Regions from separate parts of the Ancylobacter sp. 3268 genome, predicted to be linked through region 4. Evidence: predicted binding sites of a transcription regulator. Region 4 holds the regulator's gene; each other region holds the start of a gene.

Region 1 (4,966 bases), on a different contig from region 4:
GCCCCATCACCCGCGCGCTGCTCTCGGTCTCCGACAAGACGGGCCTCGTCGACTTCGCCCGCAAGCTCGCCGCGCATGGCGTCGAGCTGGTCTCCACCGGCGGCACCAGCAAGGCGCTGAAGGAGGCGGGGCTCGCGGTGCGCGACGTTTCCGAGATCACGGGCTTTCCCGAGATGATGGACGGACGGGTGAAGACGCTGCATCCCAAGGTGCATGGCGGCATCCTCGCCGTGCGCGCCGACGCCGCTCACCGGGCGGCGATGGACGAGCACGGCATCGGGCCGATCGACCTCGTGGTGGTGAACCTCTATCCCTTCGAGGAGACGGTGGCGCGCGGCGCCTCCTTCGAGGACTGCGTCGAGAACATCGATGTCGGCGGGCCGGCGATGATCCGCGCTGCCGCCAAGAACCATGGCGACGTCACCGTGGTGGTCGATCCCTTGTCCTACGAGGTGGTGCTGGCCGAGATCGCCGCCGCGGGCGGCACCACCGGCGCCACCCGCCGGCACTTTGCCCGCGCCGCTTTCGCCCGCACCGCCGCCTATGACGGCGCCATCGCCGAATGGTTCTCCTCGGTGGAGGCGGATAGCGCGCCGCCGGCGCGGCTTTTCGCCGGCATCCTCGCCGAGGAACTGCGCTATGGCGAGAATCCGCACCAGCAGGCGTCGTTCTATCTTTCCGGCGGGGCGCGGCCGGGCGTCGCCACCGCCCGCCAGCTGCAGGGCAAGTCGCTCTCCTACAACAACCTCAACGACACCGACGCCGCCTTCGAGGCGGTGGCCGAGTTCGACCCCGCCCGCGCGCCGGCGGTGGTGATCGTCAAGCATGCCAATCCCTGCGGCGTGGCCGAGGGCGCCAGCCTGGTCGAGGCCTATCGCAAGGCGCTGGCCTGCGACCCGACCTCGGCCTTCGGCGGCATCGTCGCCTTGAACCGCACGCTGGACGCCGAGGCGGCCCGCGCCATCGTCGAGATCTTCACCGAGGTGATCGTCGCCCCCGACGCCACCGAGGAAGCGGCGGCCATCGTCGCCGCCAAGAAGAATCTGCGCCTGCTGGTGACCGGCGCCTTGCCCGACCCGCGCGCGAAAGGCCTGGCGGTGAAGTCGCTGGCCGGCGGGCTGCTGGTGCAGTCGCGCGACAATGCGGTGGTCGACGACATGGAGCTGAAGGTCGTCACCAAGCGCGCCCCGACCAATGCCGAGCTCGCCGACCTCGCCTTCGCCTTCCGCGTCGCCAAGCATGTGAAATCGAACGCCATCGTCTATGCCAAGGACCTCGCCACGGTGGGCATCGGCGCCGGGCAGATGAGCCGGGTCGATTCGGCGCGCATCGCCGCGCGCAAGGCGATCGACGCCGCCGAGGCCGCCGGCCTTGCCGAGCCGCTGACGCGCGGCAGCGTGGTCGCCTCCGACGCCTTCTTCCCCTTCGCCGACGGGCTTCTGACCGCCATCGAGGCGGGGGCGACGGCGGTGATCCAGCCGGGCGGTTCGATCCGCGACGCCGACGTGATCGCCGCCGCCGACGCGGCGGACGTCGCCATGGTGTTCACCGGCGTGCGGCACTTCCGCCACTGAGGCGGGGTGGCCCGGACAGGAAAAAAGGGCCGGTGCGAACCGGCCCTTCGTCTGTGGCGGTGCGGGCGCTTCAGAAGCGATAGGTGACGCCGACGCCGACGATCCACGGATCGAGATCGGCGGTGCCGGTCAGCGGCGTGCCGGCGACGGTGACGTCGAAATCCGGCTTGAGGAACAGCTTCTTCACGTCGACGTTGAAGCCCCAATGCGCGTCGATCATGTAGTCGAAGCCGGCCTGCAGCGCGAAGCCCCAGGCATTGTGCACATCGAGGCTGTCGGCGGCGTCGGCCTCCTGGTTGAAGAAGAAGGTATAGTTCACGCCGGCGCCGACATAGGGCTTGAACGCGCCGAACTCGGTGAAGTGGTATTGCAGGGTGAGGGTGGGCGGCAGCAGCCACGCCTCGCCGATCTTGCCCAGCCCGGCCAGCGAGCCGGCGCCGTCAATGTCGTGCGGGGTGACGCCGAGGATCAGTTCGGCCGCCCAGTTGTCGGTAAAATAATACGTGATATCGAGTTCAGGCACCACCGAATCGGAATAATCGAGGTCGGATCCCGGCACGCCGTTCACCTTGCCGCCGTCCTCCGGCAGCACGCCGAGCAGGCGCAGGCGGATCTGCCAGGGGCTCTTCTCCACCACCGGCGCCGGCGCCTTGTAGACCGGCGGCGCGCTGGCGATGTCGGCGGCGAAGGCCGGCGCCGCGATGAGAAGGGCCGCCGGAATGGCGGCGGTGATGACCTGGAGCGCTTTGGACATGTGATTTCCCCTGTGCCCGCCCGATGCTGCGGCGCGACATGCCGCATCGACGTTCTGGAGCGGTCGGGGCCCCTGAAATTTGATACATCTCAACCCGCCGGGATCGCGTCGCGCAGTGTGACGGTCCGGCAACAGGACTACGGTCGTCATCCGGCCATCAGAAGCCGGTACCAACGATGGGACGGCCGCCGCGACGGCGCGCGGCCCGAGGCAGGAGACGGACATGGGTGTCGAAGGTTTTCTCGCCAGCGAAGACGAGCGCGCGGCGCGCCAGCTGGTGGAGCAGGCGGATCTCATCACGCAGGCGACCGAGGGCGACATGCCGCCGCGCTTCGCCAGCCGCCTGTTCGGGCGGGCTGCGGCCGAGGATGTGCGGCTCTATACCGCACAGGAACTCGCCGAGCTGGCGCGGCGCGCCCATGAGCATCTCGCCCGGCGCACCGCCGGCGCCGCCGATATCCGCGTCGAACTGCCGGAGGTGGTGGCGGGCGGCGAGCGCCTCGGCGAGGTGACGGTGATCGAGATCGTCAATGATGACATGCCGTTCCTGCTCGATTCGGCGATGGCGGCGCTGAACGAGCGCAACCTCACCGCCTCGCTGGTGGTGCACCCGATCTTCAAGGTCGAGCGCGACCGGCAGGGAGGGCTGGTCGGCATCGCCGCCCAGGGCGCGCCGAAGGACCCGCGCCAGAAGCGCGAGAGCCTGATTCACATCCACGTGCCGCGCCTCGCCGACGCCGGCGAGCGCGAGGCGCTGGCGGCCGAGCTCGCTTTGGTGATGGCGCAGGTGCGCGCCGCGGTGACCGACTGGAAGCCGATGCTCGGCGAGGTCGAGGCGGCGTTGGCCGATCTGCGCGCCGCGCCGGCCAGCGTGCCGGCAGCGGAGGTGGCCGAGGCGGTCGCCTTCCTCGAATGGCTGCTGGCCGACAATTTCACCTTCCTCGGCACCCGCCACTACGATCTCGACGCCGGCGGCCTATTCGTCCGGCGGACGGACCAGGCGTTCGGCCTGCTCGCCGACCTGGAGATGCGGCTGTTCCGCCGCCAGCTCGATCCCAAGGCGGTGAGCGCCGACCTGTCGCTGGTGCTGGCGGATGCCAGCCCGCTGGTGGTCACCCGTTCGCGCACGCTCGCCCAGGTGCATCGTCGCACCTGGATGGATGTGGTGGTGGTCAAGCGTTACGACGCGCAGGGGCGGGTGATCGGCGGCCTCGCCATTGCCGGCCTGTTCACCTCCACCGCCTATACGCGCTCGCTGTCGGTGATCCCGCTGCTGCGCCGCAAGGCGCTGAAGGTGATCGAGCGCGCCGGCTTCGATCCGTCGAGCCATTCCGGCAAGGCGCTCGCCAGCGTGCTGGAGAACTTCCCGCGCGACGAGCTGTTCCAGATCGACGAGGCCACGCTGTTCCATTTCGCGCTGGCCATCCTCCAGCTCGACGAGCATCCGCGCGTGCGGGTGCTGGCGTGGCGCGAGCGCTTCGACCGCTTCGTCTCGGTGCTGGTCTACGTGCCGCGCGACCGCTACGGATCGGAGGTGCGCGAGCGCATAGGCGCCCTGCTGGCGTCGAGCTTCGGCGGCAAGGTGGTGGCGTTCAAGCCGCTGTTCCTCGACGGGCCGCTGACGCGGGTGCACTTCACCATCGAGCGCGACGAGGGAACCGCGCAGGCGGAACCCGGCCGGGCGGAGCTGGAGACGGCCGTCGGTGAGATCATCCGCACCTGGGAGGACGTGTTCGCCGGCGCCATCGGCCTCGTCTATCCGCCGGAGACGACGGCGCGGCTGCGCGCGCGCTACGGCCACGCCTTTCCCGCCGGTTATCAGGACAGCAACTCGCCGCAAACCGCGCTCGCCGACCTGCGGCTGATCGAGCGGCTCGGCGAGGCGGCTCCGGTCGCCATCGATTTCCACAAGCCGGAACAGGGCGCGGGAGGCGAGCGGGCCGGGCTCAAGGTGCTGAGCTACAAGGTGCCGCGGCTGCTCTCCGAGCGCGTCCCGCTGCTGGAGGCGATGGGCTTCCTGGTGGTCGACGAGCGCACCTTCACCGTCGAGCCGGAGGGGCTGGCGCCGATCTATGTCCATGACATGCTGCTCGCCCGGCGCGGCGGCGGCGAGATCGACCTCGACATATTGGAGCAGCGCCTGCACGCCTGCCTGATGGCGGTGCTGCACGGCCAGGCCGAAAGCGACGGTTTCAACGCGCTGGTGCTGAATGCCCGCCTCGACTGGCGCGACATCGCGCTGCTGCGCACGCTGGCGCGCTATCTGCGGCAGATCGGCTCGCCCTACAGCCAGGACTATCTGTGGACGGCGCTGAATGCCCATCCGGCCATCGTCGACCGGCTGGTGGCGCTGTTCCATGCGCGCTTCGACCCGTCCGTCGCCGGCGACCGCGAGGCGCGGGAGGCGGCGATCCGTGCCGAGATCGAGGCGGCGCTCGCAGAGGTCTCGAGCCTCGACGACGACCGCATCCTGCGGGCTTTCGCCGATCTCATCGACGCGGCGATGCGGACCAATTTCTTCCAGACCGCGGCGAATGGCGAGCCCAAGCCGGCGATTGCGGTGAAGTTCCTCAGCCACAGGGTCGAGGGCCTGCCGCTGCCGAAGCCGCTGTTCGAGATCTTCGTGCATTCGCCGCGC
Region 2 (4,966 bases), on a different contig from region 4:
GCAGGCGGGTGCCGGCATCGGGAAACAACGGCAATTCTCCCTTGGAAAGATCGTCATCGGCGGGATTCTGGTTCCCTCAACACAGCCAATCGCCGTTCGCCTCACGCTACCCTATCTGCACCGCCGGCTTCCAGCTGCCCCCGAAGTCTTCAGCGGGTGGAGAGCGGGGGCGGCGGCGGCGGGGCGGTGGAGCCGGGGCCGAGCGAGCGCTGCACCATCACGCTGTCCGCCCAGCGGCCATAGCGATAGGCGACGCCCGGCAGCAGCCCGACCCGGACGAAGTCGAACCGCGCGTGCAGCTTCAGCGACGCGGTGTTGTCCGCATCGATATAGCCGATCATCTGCCGAAAGCCCGCCGCCGCGCAGGCATCGATCAGCCCGCGCATGAGCCGGCTGCCAATGCCCTGGCCGATATGCTGGTGATGCACGTAGATCGAGTGCTTCACGGTGTAGCGATAGGCCGGGCGCTTGCGGAACAGCACCACATAGGCATAGCCCACCACCTCGCCGTCCCGCGTCGCGACGATGTGGGGAAAGCGGCGGCTCTTCAGGTTCTTGCGCCGCTCGCGCAGGTCGTCCGGCTGCGGCGTGTCGCTGTCGTCCACGCCCTCCTCGACGCCGCGGTGGATGTGGCGGCGATAGATCGCCAGCATGGCATCGACGTCCGCATCCCGGGTCGGGCGGATGAGGACCACTGGCTCCTGCTTCATGGGCGAACTGACACTCCCGGCTTACTCCGCGACCACATAGGTGTGCAGCCGGACAAGTCCGGCGGCGTCGGTCTCACGATAGACGCCCTGGATCTCGACGTCGAAGCCGGGAAACGTGTTGAAGCAGGCCTCGAACATCTTGAGGTAGTCGATCATCGGCTGCGCGCGCTCGGTCAGCCGCTCGCCCGGCACGATGGTGGCGATGCCGGGCGGGTAAACCACGAATGGCGTCGTCGCGATACGGCCGGCGATGGCGTCGATGGGCAGATAGTCCACATCGTTGCGAACCAGCCGCCGTGCGGCCTCGTGCGGCGAGAGGGCGATCTGCGGCAGGTGCGCGGCCGAGAACTGCATCGCCTGGAGCGCGCTGACATTGGCGGCACGGAAGAAGCGGTGCATCTCCCCGCACAGGTCGCGCAGCCGCACGCCGGCATAGCGCGCCGGCCGGCGACGGTAGAATTCCGGGATCGCCTCCTCGAGCAGCGCATTGTCGTCATGCAGCTTCTTGAAGGCGACCAGGCCGGAGATCAGCGTGCCGGCCTTGCTGGCCTCGACCCCGGGCGTGAGCAGGAACAGCAGCGAGTTGAGGTCGTTCTTCTCGGCGACGATACGGTTCTCGCGCAGATATTGCGCAACCACCGGCGCCGGGATGCCGTGCTCGGCATAGGCGCCGGTAGCGGGGTCGAAGCCGGGCGTCAGCAAGGTGAGCTTGTTGGGATCGGTCATGGCGAAGCCCGGCTCCATGCCGGCAAATCCGTGCCATGCCGCGCCGGGGGAGAGGTGCCAGAAGGCCGGGTTGGTGGCGAGCTGGTCGGTGGAGATGCTCTCCCACGCCACGTCATGCACGGCGTCCGGGCGCGACACGTCGGGGATCGCCACCCGGTCCGGCACGAACGGCTCGAAGAACCAGCGCCGCTCGACGCGCGGCTCCTTCTCCTCGAACTCGCGGCGCACGGCGCGGATTTTCTTCCGCAGCTCGATGCCGAGGCGGATCGTATCGTCCCACAGCACCACACCCGAGCGTCCCTTCATCATCTGCGCGCCGACGTCGAGCGAGGCGAACAGCGGATAGAAGGGCGAGGTGGAGGCGTGCTGCATGAAGCTCTCATTGAAGCGCCGGTGCTCCACCCGCCGCTTCTGCCCGGTGATGTGGCGGTCCTTCATGTGGATCTGCGAGGCCTGCGAGAAGCTTGCCAGCTGCTTGTGGGTGGACTGGGTGGCGATGATGCCCGGCGCCTCAGGGCCGAGCTCGGCGAGGCCCATGGCGAAGCGCCCGGCATAGAGCGGGTGAAACTTCATGAAGCCGGCCCAGGCTTCGTCGAACAGGATGTAGTCGCACAAATGGCCGATCCGCTTGAGGATCATCTCGGCGCTGTGGATGGTGCCGTCATAGGTGCACTGTTCCACCACCGCGACGCGGAACGGGCGCGGCTTCTGCCACAGCTCGGGATCCTTCACCAGCGGATGCGTGCGGATCTGCTCGCGCAGATGCGCTTCGTCCAGCGCCTCGAACGCCATCGGGCCGATCAGCCCCCAGGCGTTGCGCACGGTCGGGACATAGACCGGGATGCCGCCGGAGATCATCAGCGCGCCGTGATGGGCGGCCTTGTGGTTGTTGCGGTCGAACAGCACCAGGTCGCCATCGGTCACGAGGGCGGCGAGGGCCACCTTGTTGGAGGTGGAGGTGCCGTTGAGGACGAAATAGGTCTTCTCGGCGCCGAAAATCTTCGCCGCCTCCTTCTGCGCCGCCAGTGCCGGCCCTTCATGGGTCAGCAGGTCGCCGAGATCGAGCACCGAATTGTCGAGGTCGTCGCGGAACACCGCCTCGCCCAGATGCTCCATGAACACCCGGCCGATCGGGCTGCGCGAGTAGAACACGCCGCCATTGTGCCCGGGACAGGTCCAGAGCTGGTTGCCCTCCTCGGCATAATCCACCAGCGCGCCGAAGAACGGCGTCTTCAGCGTCTCGGCATATTGCTTCAGTCGGCTGATGAGGTTCTTGGCGATGAAAGCAGGCGTCTCCTCGGAGAGGAAGACATAGCCGTCGATGAAGTCCAGCACCTCCACCGGTACGTCCTCGAACCGCTTGCGGCGGATGAGCAGGATGATGGGGAAGTCCAATCCCCGCCGGCGCATCAGATTGATGAGCGAGGCGGTCTTGCCCTCCAGTCCCTTCTTGCCCCAGTCCACCATCATGCAGCCGATGGCGGCATCGGTCTGTACGGCGATCTCGGCGTCTTCCAGATTGCGCGCCCGCACCACCTCGAAGCCGGAACGCTCGATTTCCTCGACGATCTGATGGTAGCGGGCGCCCTCCAGATCCTCCGGGTCAAAGGCGGGCGTTGCGAACAGGAAGTTGAAACGCTTGAAATAATCCATTCGGGCACCCGCATTTGGTCCGTGTCAGTCCGAGGTGTCCACTTGCCCCGTGACAAGATCGTGACGAATTGCTGGCGCCGCCTCATCCCATCCAAGGGAGGAATGGCCGGTAGCCAGAGCGAGGCCAAGCATCGCTCAGAACAGCGGCAGAGGGTATCGCCTCGGGTAGCACCTTCCCGCGCCGTGCCGGGCGCCTCGCGCGGTCAGTGCCAGAACGGCTCGGCGTCGATGAATTGCTGCCAGGTCTGCCGGAGCGCCCTGGCCGCCTCGATGTTGTCGCGCCCCTGCCACCCGGTGATCGCCCCGATGGCCTTGTGCACCTGCGGATTCGACGTGCTTGCCTCGACCTCGCGCAGCAGCGACTGCGTCGTCGTGGCGTCGTTGTCGGCGCCAAGGATGTTCTGCAGCCGGGACAGCCTTTTCAAATATTTCTGCACGACGCCGTCGTCTTCATAGAGCGGCAGGAAGAACTCCGCCGCATAGCGCAGCTTCTTCAATGTCAGGCGCAATTCATGGCGGGCCTCCGGCGCGAGCCGCCGGAAATGATGGCCCTGTTTCAGGGCCTTGCGGTTCAGCCGCGCCAGCGCGCGGTCGGCAAACTCCCGGGCGGGCTGGGTCAGCACCGCCAGAGCTTCGCTGCTGATATCGTTGCGCCAGCTGCGCCGCTCGATCACCCGGCCGAGGGACAAAAGGAAGCGGGTGCATTCGAGATCGATGAGGTCGGCCCGGGCCGCCTCGTAACCGCGCTCGCGGAATGGCCCGCTGGTGGATTTGAGATCGGTGAACTCGATCCCCGGAAGCTGCCGGCTCTCGATCTCGGCGACCGTCGTGGTCAGGAAGACGTCCCAGTTTCGGGCGGGGCCTAGCCCGCTGGCGAGTCTTCTGGCAGTGAAAACCAGCGCCTGAAGTGAGGAGGCCGGAATCTCTCGTCCAAAGAGCGAGATCGCCGTCCGCAGCCGCCGCAGGGCGACCCGCAATTGATGGACGCCTTCCGGATCCTGCCCATGCTGCGCGGCCACGAGATTGGCCATCACATGACGCTGGCAGGCCGCGAGCGTCCTGGCGATGACCTCGTCGGTGGTATCGCTCGGCTCGATGCCGGAAGAGAAACCCTTCTGGGCCAGGGGCGGCGTGCCGAAGGCAAGCGCATATCCGCGCTCCCCCTTGCTCTGGGTGCCGACGCGAAGCGGCCCGTGCTCCAGCAGCGACAAGGCGAGCTCATAGAGGGCGCCGACCTCGCCGGATTTAAGCTCCAGTTCGATCTCGCAGACCGCCTCGGTCCGCTCCCCGGCGATCAGCAGGCCTTCATCGAAGGCCACCTCGATCACGGCGCCGCCGAATGTCACCGTCCGCGTGTGGCGGCGGATCCTGGTGGTGAATATCGCGATGAGATCGGCACTTTGCAGCGTCTCGAACGGTGCGCCCAGATCGCTCGTCGGCAGAATGTCCAGCTGCGGCGCCATATCCGGCACGGGTGCTTCCAGTTCCTGCCGTTGCAGCGGGTTCGCCGGCGTTGCCAGCTTCAATGTCTGGATATGTTGCTTGCCACTGCGCCGGACGCGCAGCGACGCTCCGAGGCCGGCGATCTCGGCAGCGGAGGTGTCGTAATAGGTTGCCTCCAGCCGCCTCACCACGCCCTTGGATGTGGCGTTGCGCGAAATGACGGGGGCATCGACGAGCCGGGCAAGCGTGCTTGCATCTGTCAGCAGCTTCAGTTCGATCTCGCAGGCGTCCGGCACGTGTGCACTGGCGGTCACGCTTGGCTGCGTGGTGGCGCTGCCTTCCGGCATGTCGACATTCCTCTTCGTTCCCGGCTTCTGGCCGGTATCCCTGCCGCGAAGAGACCGGCTCCCAGCAGGCATGAAAGGCATCGATAG
Region 3 (4,966 bases), on a different contig from region 4:
AGCTTTACGAAGCCCTTGGGATCGTCCTTCCACTCGCGCTGCACGCCGATCCACACGGTCTCCTCAGTGCCGGAGCCGGTGACCGCCACGCCCTCGAAGCCGAAGCGGGTCGCCTGCGCGGCGAGCGCCTGCGGCAGGGTGATCTCCTCGGCGATGGAGCCATCGGCATTCACCCGGATGAGCAGGTTCTGCGTCGGGTTTTCCTTCTTCTCGGGATTGCCTTCGGAGGCGAGCCAGAAGCCGCCTTCCGGACGGATGGCGATGCCTTCGAGGTCGAGGCCCTTGGCCGGCTGGCCGTCCTTCGTCACCACGGTGGCGGCGGTGATCCGGGCCGGCTTCTGCGTCGCGTCGATGGTGAGGATGCGACCCTGCGCATAGAAGCTGTCGGTGACCGCATAGAGCTTGCCGGCGTCCTTCGGATCGGCGGCGAAGCCCGAGAGCGCCCCCCACCAGATCGGCAGGCCGTTCTTGTCGTCGCCGGAGACGATGGTCGGGTAGCTCGGGGCGCCGGGCGCGCGCTGGTAGAGCGTGACCACCGAGCCGATGCCGCCATCCTCGCGGTTGTCGGTCTCGCTGGCGGTGACGAACAGGTTGCGCGCGGGGATGGCAAGCAGGCCCTCCGGCCCGACGCCGCCGGGCAGAACCTGAAGCAGTTCAGGCGCTTCGGCACCGCCCTTGTCACGATACACGAAGATGATCGAGGCGCGCTCGGAACCGGCGAAGATCAGCTTTTCGCCGCCGAAGGTCGCGACTTCCGCGCCCTCCATCTCGATGCCCTTCTTGTTGCGCTTCTCGGGATAGTGGCCGAGGCGCACCGCCTCGTATTCGGGCGCGGTGCCGGATTCGAACAGCAGCTTGCCGGTCTTGTCGAAGATGCTGAAGCCGCGCGTGCCGCCCTTCCAGTCGCCTTCATTGGCGATGACGAAACGGTTGTCGTCGATCCACTGCACGGTGTCCGGCTCGCGCGGAACCGCCGTCATCTTGCCGGAGAGGTCGATCACGCCGTCCTTCTTGGTGTCGATCCTGTCGAGATCGACAGTGCCGGCGGAGAAATGCGCCGTGACCTTGCCGGTGGGCAGATCGACCACCACGATGTGGTTGTTCTCCTGCAGGGTGACGACCACCTCGTTGCGGGAGTTGATGTCGACATATTCCGGCTCGGGATCTTCCGGCGCGACGGCGGCGAGGCCGGTCAGGTCGATGACCTTCTTCGAGGCATCGACGACGCGGCCGTCCTTCACCTCGAACGTGGTGAGGTTACCGGCCGGCATCTGCGGAATGGCGCCGTCATTGACGTCCTCGTCGCGCTCGTTCTCGATCGCGATGGCGAGGAAGCGGCCATCCGGGCTCTTGGTGACCGAATCCGGTTGGCCGCCGAGGTCGACCTTGTCCTCGACCTTGCGGGAGGCGATGTCGACCACGGCGAGGTGACCCGACGGGTTGCTCTTCGATTCCGAGGTGTTGACGCCGACATAGGCCTTGCCGCCGATCACCACCGTCGTGGTCGGCTCGCCGTCGAGCGCCACCGTGCCGGCAGGCTTCGGCGCCGCCGGATCGGTGATGTCGATGAAGCCGATGCGCTTGCCGGGGCTGTCGCTATAGATCAGCGTGTTGCCGTCTTCGGTCACGGTGATGATCTCGGCGGCGGTGGATTTCGCGGCGTCGGCACCGGCCGGCAGATTGTCCACCACATGGAAGGTGGCGATGCGGTTGAAGCTTTCGGGCGCGTTTTGCGCCGAGGCGACACCGGCGGACGCAAGCATGGCAAGGCAGACGCCGGCCATCAGAGTCGAGCGCATGGGAGGATCCTCATCCTGACGCGGGGAAGCCCGCCTGCGGTCTTCAAAGCGGCCGTCGATGACACGCCGATGACGGCTGTGGCGGAAAAGCGGCGGCAAACGCCGGGAGTTACGACTTTCGTATCAGCCGAATTGGCAGGGAGCGGCACAATTAGCGCTTGCGCTTGCCCTTTCGTCATCGTCTGCTGGCACATCGGGCCAGAGCGCGCAAAGCGCCGCCCGGCGGGCGCAAGCCCGCGGAGGAAACGCCACAGGAGGAACCGCCCATGACCGTTACGTCAGGGAAGAGCGTAGACGTGCGCGCTCACGCCGACACGCAGGCCGATAACGTCCCGTCCCGCCGCCGCTTCATCGCCGGTGCTGCCGTCGCCGGCGCCGCGGCGGTCGCCGCCCCCGCCGTGCATGCGCAGGCGCCGATCAAGCTGAAATTCCAGTCGACCTGGCCGAACAAGGACATCTTCCACGAGTTCGCCGGCGACTTCGTCAAGCGGGTGAACGCGATGGCCGGCGGCCGGGTCGAGCTCGACCTGCTGCCGGCCGGCGCGGTGGTGCCGGCCTTTCAGATGCTCGACGCGGTGTCGGCCGGCATCCTCGACGGCGGCCACGGCGTCGCCGCCTATTGGTACGGTAAGAACAAGGCGTTCTCGCTGTTCGGCACCGCCCCGGCCTTCGGCTGGGACGCCGACGAGCTGCTGGGCTGGATCCGCTATGGCGGCGGGCAGGAGCTCTATGACGACCTCGTGCAGAACACGCTGAAGCTCAACGTGGTCGGCATGCTCACCGGGCCGATGCCGAGCCAGCCGCTCGGCTGGTTCAAGGCCGAGATCTCCAGCATCGACCAGATGAAGGGCATGAAATACCGCACGGTGGGCCTCGGTGCCGACCTGTTCAAGGAACTCGGGGCGGCGGTGACGATCGTGCCCGGCGGCGAGATCGTGCCCGCCATCGACCGCGGCCTCTTGGAGGGCGCCGAGTTCAACAACCCCTCCTCCGACCTGGTGCTCGGCTTCCCCGATGTCGCCAAGGTCTACATGATCCAGAGCTACCACCAGGCGCTGGAATGCTTCGAGGTGCTGTTCAACAAGACCAAGTTCGACGCCATGCCGAAGGACGTGCAGGAGATCATCAAGGCAGCGGCGGATGCCACCTCCTCCACCATGATGTGGAAGGCGCAGGACCGCTACTCGAAGGATCTCGAGGCCATCAAGGCGCGCGGCGTGAAGGTGATCCCAACACCCAAGCCGGTGCTGGAGGCGCAGCTGAAGGCGTGGGACGTGGTGATCGCCAACCTTTCCACCGATCCGGTGTTCAAGAAGGTGATCGACAGCCAGAAGGCCTGGGCGCAGCGCATCGTCGGCTTCCGGCTGCAATATGAGCCGGATTCGAAGATGGCCTACGACCACTTCTTCCGCACGGCGTAGGCGGGGCGTCGGGGCCTCGCACGCCGTCATGAACCGGGCTTACCCCGGCAAGACGGAGGTGCCGGCGTCACGAGGGGCGACCGGGAGAACGGGCCGCGTGCGTCCTCCCTGCCCAGAGAGCGGCGACGCGACCTCTCCCTGTCGGAGCGAGGGGTGGGGTGAGGGGTCTGCGGCGGTTTCCCATCTCGTCGTCCCCTCGCCGGTCGCGGAGCCGTGCTGGGCCTCGAAGACCCGACGGACCGGAGCCCAAGGCCGAAGCGACCCGCTCCTTCACCCACCCCGCTCCCACAAAGGGAGAGCCGATCCGCTCCCGCGTCCCGCCTTTGGCAAGCCCAAGGGCGGGCTCACCGGCGGGCTCACCGGCGGGCTCACCGGCGGGCTCGCCGGATTGGTGAAGGGATCTTGCGGGAAACGGCTTGGCGCATCCGGTCGACCGGATGCGCGGGCGCTCACCGAGGCGGAGGCCGTCCTCCCCCCTCAACCAGCCCTGTCCCCGCCGGGGAGAGGGCTTTGGCGAGCACGACGCACGCACCACCCGTCCGCCCCGTCCGCCGCCCGCCACGTCCGCCGTCCGCCACGCCGGCCCGCCGTGCCGCTCCCCTCACCGAACCGCGTCACCAGACAGCACCACGCCAAACCCGACGTCCCGTCCGCCTCCCCGGCCCGCTCTTCCTCGAGGCTCCCATGCAATCCGTCCTTCTCGCCGTCGACCGGCTGAATGCCTTCATCGGCAAGACCTTCGCCTGGTGCATCGTCATATTGACGCTGGCGATCTGCTATGAGGTGTTCCGCCGCTACGTGCTGCGCGACCCCACCACCTGGGCCTATGATGTCAGCCTGATGCTCTATGGCGCGCTGTTCATGATGGCGGGCGCCTACACGCTGTCACGCAACGGCCATGTGCGCGGCGATTTCCTCTACCGCAACTGGCGGCCGGCGACGCAGGCGAAGGTCGATCTCGTCCTCTACGTGCTGTTCTACTTCCCCGGCATCCTGGCGCTGATCTATTCCGGCTGGGGCTATTTCCAGCTCTCCTACCTGCTCAACGAGCATTCCTCCTTCAGCCCGGACGGGCCGGTGATCTGGCCGTTCAAGGCGCTGATCCCCATCACCGGCGTGCTGATGCTGCTGCAGGGCGTGGTCGAGGTGGCGCGCTGCGTCATCTGCATCCGCAGCGGCGACTGGCCGCAGCGGCTGCACGATGTCGAGGAGATGGAGAAGATCATCCTTGAGGAGGCCGCCGCCCGCAAGGAGGCCGCGGCCGAAGCCGCCCTCACCGCCGTCGAGCGCGAGTCCACCACGCGGGGGTCGCTGTGATGTTCCTCTCTGATCCCGCCCTCGGCATCCTGATGCTGGTGCTGTTCCTGATCTTCCTGATGCTCGGCTTCCCCATCGCCTTCACCCTGATGGCGCTGGGGGTCGGCTTCGGCTACTTCACGCAGGGCTCCAGCATCTTCAACCTGTTCGTCCAGCGCACCTATTCGGTGATGGCGAACGACGTGCTGATCTCGATCCCGCTGTTCCTGTTCATGGGATATGTGATCGAGCGCGCCAACATCCTCGACCGGCTGTTCCGCTCCATCCAGCTCGCCGCCGGCTGGCTGCCGGGCTCGCTGGCGGTGGCGACGCTGATCACCTGCGCGCTGTTCGCCACCGCCACCGGCATCGTCGGCGCGGTGGTGACGCTGATGGGGCTGCTCGCCTTCCCCGCCATGCTGCGCGCCGGTTACGACACCCGCATCGCGG
Region 4 (4,966 bases):
CCCACTCCTCCTTGAACACCGGCTCGCGCCCGTCATAACCCTCCGGCACCACCCGGCCGAAGCCGTCGAAGCCGCCGCAATCATGCACCGAGTTCATTCGGCCGGCTCCGGGGTCAGGGCCTCGGTGACGCCGATCATGCTGTCACGGGTGACGAGGGCGGCGAGCGCCGCCTCGTCCATGCCCTCGGTGCCCTCCGGGCGGCGGGGAACGACGAGGTAGCGGACTTCCGAATTGCTGTCCCAGACGCGGATTTCGGTGGTGTCCGGCAGCACGGTGCCGAATTCGGCCAGCACCGAGCGCGGATCGCGCACGATGCGGGTGCGGTAGGCCATGCTCTTGTACCAGACCGGCGGCAGCCCCAGCACCGGCCACGGGTAACAGGAGCACAGGGTGCAGACGACGACATTGTGCACGCTGTCGGTGTTCTCCAGCGCCACCATGTTCTCGCCCTGCGCGCCGGTGAAGCCGAGATCGGCGATGGCGGCGTTGGGATCCTCGAGCAGCCACGTCCTGTAGGCCGGATCGGCCCAGGCGCGGGCAATCACCCGGGCACCGTTCTTCGGGCCGATCTGGTTCTCATAGAGATCCACCACCGCATCAAGCGCGGCCGGATCGACCAGCCCCTTCTGTGTGAGCAGCTCCTCCAGCGCCTTGACGCGGGCGCTGATCTCGATGTCGGCGATCGACATCAGCAGCGCGTCCGCCTCCTCGGAATGGATGCGGTGGAAAGGATCCTCATGCGGGTGATCGTGAGGCGCATGATCATCGTGATCGTGGTCGTCGTGCTGCCCTGCCATGCGAAGCGATCCGTCCCTGCGCCGCGAGGAGGGCATTATGCGGACACGCCGCGCGCGTGTCGACGACGCAGGAGTAGAAAAGCGGCACGGTGAAAAGATGGGCGACGCCTCGGAAAACGACGTTGGCGCCGGGGGTCGCGGCAGAAGCACGTGCGACGCCCACAGGCCGCCATCCCGTCCGGACCTTCGGCCCGCCGGTACTCCCCCGACGGATGAACGGAGAAGAGGCCGGCGGCGTGCTGTCGTGAGGCAGAGGGGAGCCTGCGAGACAGGGCGCCGGCACCAAAGACGAAAATCCGCCGGGGATTGCGCGCCAGCGGATCGGTTCCGAGTGCCACACGCGCGGCGGCGAGGCCGCCTCAATGGGTGCGGGCGAACATCTCGTTGAAGGAATAGCCGGAGCCGCGCACGGTGCGGATCGGATCGGGCTGGCGCGGGCGGTTGAGCGCCTTGCGCAGCCGGCCGACATGCACGTCCACCGTGCGCTCGTCGATATAGACGTCCTGGCCCCAGACGCCGTCGAGCAGCTGCTCGCGGGAATAGACCCGGCCGGGCGACTGCATGAGGAACTCCAGCAGCCGGAACTCGGTGGGACCGAGATGCAGCTCGCGGCCGGAGCGGTGCACCCGCTTGGTCTCGCGGTCGAGCTCGATGTCGCCGGCGCGCAGCAGCGTCGAGATGTGGTCCGGCTTGGCCCGGCGCAGCAGCGCCCGCACGCGGGCGACCAGTTCCGGCACCGAGAACGGCTTCACCACATAATCATCCGCCCCGGTGGCGAGGCCGCGCACGCGCTCGGTCTCCTCGCCGCGGGCGGTGAGCATCAGGATCGGCATGCGCTCGGTTTCCGGCCGGGCCCGCAACCGCCGGCACAGCTCGATGCCGGACAGGCCCGGAAGCATCCAGTCGAGCAACAGAAGATCCGGCACCTTCTCGCGCAGCCGCGTCTCCGCCTCGTCGCCGCGCGCCACGCTCTCCACCGAATAGCCTTCGGATTCGAGGTTGTAGCGCAGCAACAGGGTGAGCGGCTCCTCGTCCTCGACGATGAGAATATTGGTCGGCATCGCTTTTCCCGTGCGAATGATGCGAAACCGCGATCCGGCCCGCCTCAGGACGGGAACGGAACCGCGGTCAGGCTGGTGGTGTCCTGCTTCGGCCGCTCTTCGGTGAGCAGCTGGCCGGTCGCGAGGTAGTGCACGGTCTCGGCGATGTTGGTGGCGTGGTCGCCGATGCGCTCGATGTTCTTGGCACAGAACAAAAGATGCGTGCACAGCGAGATGTTGCGCGGATCCTCCATCATATAGGTGAGGAGTTCGCGGAACAGCGAGGTATAGAGAACGTCGACCTCGCCGTCGCGCTTCCACACCTCGATGGCGCGGGTGTCCTCGCGGCTGGCATAGGCGTCCAGCACCTCCTTAAGCTGCTCCAGCACCATGCTCGACATGTGCTCGACGCCACGCACCAGTTTCTGCGGATGGAACTCGCCGGTGAGCGCCAGCACCCGCTTGGAGGTGTTCTTGGCGAGGTCGCCGATGCGCTCCAGATCGTTGGCGACGCGCATCGCCGCCACGATTTCGCGCAGGTCGCCGGCCAGCGGCTGGCGACGGGCGATGGTGAGCACCGACTTTTCCTCGATCTCGCGCTGGAGCAGGTCGATGGGACCGTCCAGCACGATCACCTTCTGCGCGAGCTCCGTATCGCGCTTGACCAGCGACTGCACGGAATCGGCGACCAGCTGCTCGGCCTGGCCACCCATCTCCACCACGCGGCGGCTGATCTCCTTGAGATCGGTATCGAAGGACGAGACGATATGTTCGGAGGGCATGGGCTGGTCCTCTTTCCCGTCGCACTCAGCCGAAGCGGCCGGTGATGTAGTCGCGGGTGCGCGCCTCGCGCGGATTGGTGAAGATCTCGTTCGACGCGGCCACCTCGATCAGCTCGCCGAGATAGAAGAACGAGGTGATGTCGGCGCAGCGGGCGGCCTGCTGCATGTTGTGCGTCACGATGACAATGGTGAATTCCTGCTTCAGCTCGTCGATCAGGTCTTCGATCTTCGAGGTGGAGATCGGGTCGAGCGCCGAGGTCGGCTCGTCGAGCAGGATCACCTCCGGCCGCACCGCGATGGTGCGGGCGATGCACAGGCGCTGCTGCTGGCCGCCGGACATGCCGAGCGCCGAGGTGTGCAGCCGGTCCTTGGTCTCTTCCCAGATGGCCGCCTTGCGCAGGCACCACTCGACCCGCTCGTCCATCTGCGACTTGGACAGGCTCTCGTGCAGCTTCACGCCGAAGGCGATGTTGTCGTAGATCGACATCGGGAACGGCGTCGGCTTCTGGAACACCATGCCGATGCGCGAGCGCACCACGGTGGAATCGAGATCCTTCGACAGGAGGTCGCCGCCGTCGAACAGGATCTTCCCTTCCGCGCGCTGGCCCGGATAGAGTTGGTACATGCGGTTGAAGATGCGCAGCAAGGTCGACTTGCCGCAGCCCGAGGGCCCGATCATCGCGGTGACGCGCTTCTCGGGAATCTCGAAGTTGATGTTCTTCAGCGCGTGGTTGTCGCCGTAGTAGAAATTCAGCTTCTCGACCTTGAGCTTCGGCTGCGCGGACGGCGCGGTGGCGCGGTTGACGGCGGAAGCGATGTCGATGGAGGTATCGGGTGCGAAATTCATGGCCGTCTCACTTCATCTTCGCCAGAACCAGGCGGGACAGGACGTTCAGGGTCAGCACCCCGACGGTGATGATGAGGGCGCCGGCCCAGGCAAGGGCGACCCAATCCTCGAAGGGGCTGGCGGCGTATTGATAGATGGCGATCGGCAGCGACGCCATGGGCGCCGACATGTTCAGCGACCAGCCATTATTGCCGAGCGAGGTGAACAGCAGCGGCGCGGTCTCGCCGGCGGCGCGGGCCAGCGCCAGCAGGATGCCGGTGACGATGCCGGCGCGGGCGGCGCGCCAGGTGATGAAGGTCACCACCTTCCACTGCGGCGCGCCAAGAGCGAAGGCCGCCTCGCGCAGGCCGATCGGCACCAGGTTCAGCATGTCCTCGGTGGTGCGCACCACCACCGGGATGACCAGGATGGCCAGGGCGATCGAGCCCGCCCAGCCGGAGAAGCCGCCGAACGGCACCACGAGGAGCTGGTAGACGAACAGGCCGATCAGGATCGACGGCGCCGAGAGCAGCACGTCGTTGACGAAGCGCACCACATTGGCGATCTGGGTGCCGCGGCCGTTCTCGGCGAGGAAGGTGCCGCACATCAGGCCGATCGGCGTGCCGATCACCAGCGCGACGCCGATCTGGATCAGCGAGCCGACAATGGCGTTCAGCAGGCCGCCGCCGGCGCCGGGCGGGGCGGTGATGCGGGTGAAGACGTGCGGGCCGAGCGCCGGCAGGCCGCGGGAGAGCAGCGTCCACAGGATCCAGGCGAGCAGGATGAGCGACAGCGCGGCGAAGGCGGTGGAGATGGCCTTGACGGCATAGTCGGTGGTGCGACGGCGGGCGAGCGATGACATGGTTTCCTCTCCCCTCAGCCCTTGAGCTTCGAGCGGACGAGCAGGCGGGACAGCGCCAGCACGATGAAGGAGATGACGAACAGGATGAAGCCGAGCTGCAGCAGCGCCTGCAGCTTCAGCGAGCCGATCGAGGCTTCCGGGAACTCGTTGGCGATGGTGGAGGCGATGGTGGCGCCCGGCGCGAACAGCGAGGCCGACATGCGCGTCGCGTTGCCGATGACGAAGGTGACCGCCATGGTTTCGCCCAGCGCACGGCCGAGGCCGAGCATCACCGCGCCGACCATGGCCGTGCGGCCATAGGGCACGGAGACGTTGCGATAGACCTCATAGGTGGTCGCGCCGACGCCATAGGCGGATTCCTTCAGCATCGGCGGCACCGATTCCAACACCTCGACGAACATGGCGGTGATGAAGGGCAGGATCATCAGCGCCAGGATCAGGCCGGCGGTGAGCATGCCGGCGCCGAGCGGCGGGCCCTGGAACAGCGCGCCGATCAGCGGGATCGGACTGAGCCACTCGATGAGCGGCGGCTGCACATAGGCGGCGATCAGCGGCACCACGACGAAGAAGCCCCACATGCCGTAGATGATCGAGGGAATCGCGGCGAGCAGCTGGATGGCGACGCCGATCGGCCGGCGGAACGGACCGGGGGCGATCT

The links. Region 4 encodes PhoB, which activates phosphate uptake and scavenging genes when phosphate is short. Its sites were predicted from a motif close to TGTCATNNANCTGTCAT; they were not measured.
Region 1: the regulator PhoB is predicted to act here: its motif matches at 2,473-2,489, upstream of J2X65_RS06785 (NAD-glutamate dehydrogenase).
Region 2: the regulator PhoB is predicted to act here: its motif matches at 3,139-3,155, upstream of J2X65_RS11615 (Orn/Lys/Arg decarboxylase N-terminal domain-containing protein).
Region 3: the regulator PhoB is predicted to act here: its motif matches at 1,858-1,874, upstream of J2X65_RS02230 (esterase-like activity of phytase family protein).

What each region holds. Positions count from the first base shown of each region.
Region 1 is NZ_JAVDUX010000004.1:103,186-108,151, reverse strand. It holds gene purH (bifunctional phosphoribosylaminoimidazolecarboxamide formyltransferase/IMP cyclohydrolase) at 1-1,574, shown strand, start outside; gene J2X65_RS06790 (OmpW family protein) at 1,645-2,328, opposite strand; gene J2X65_RS06785 (NAD-glutamate dehydrogenase) at 2,552-4,966, shown strand, end outside.
Region 2 is NZ_JAVDUX010000007.1:18,998-23,963, reverse strand. It holds gene J2X65_RS11625 (HAD family hydrolase) at 1-28, opposite strand, end outside; gene J2X65_RS11620 (N-acetyltransferase family protein) at 150-710, opposite strand; gene J2X65_RS11615 (Orn/Lys/Arg decarboxylase N-terminal domain-containing protein) at 732-3,089, opposite strand; gene J2X65_RS11610 (CHAD domain-containing protein) at 3,293-4,879, opposite strand.
Region 3 is NZ_JAVDUX010000001.1:473,074-478,039, forward strand. It holds gene J2X65_RS02230 (esterase-like activity of phytase family protein) at 1-1,799, opposite strand, end outside; gene J2X65_RS02235 (TRAP transporter substrate-binding protein) at 2,066-3,220, shown strand; gene J2X65_RS02240 (TRAP transporter small permease subunit) at 3,905-4,537, shown strand; gene J2X65_RS02245 (TRAP transporter large permease subunit) at 4,537-4,966, shown strand, end outside.
Region 4 is NZ_JAVDUX010000009.1:94,932-99,897, forward strand. It holds gene J2X65_RS14190 (SH3-like domain-containing protein) at 1-97, opposite strand, end outside; gene nthA (nitrile hydratase subunit alpha) at 94-798, opposite strand; gene phoB (phosphate regulon transcriptional regulator PhoB) at 1,158-1,859, opposite strand; gene phoU (phosphate signaling complex protein PhoU) at 1,904-2,620, opposite strand; gene pstB (phosphate ABC transporter ATP-binding protein PstB) at 2,646-3,467, opposite strand; gene pstA (phosphate ABC transporter permease PstA) at 3,475-4,308, opposite strand; gene pstC (phosphate ABC transporter permease subunit PstC) at 4,323-4,966, opposite strand, start outside.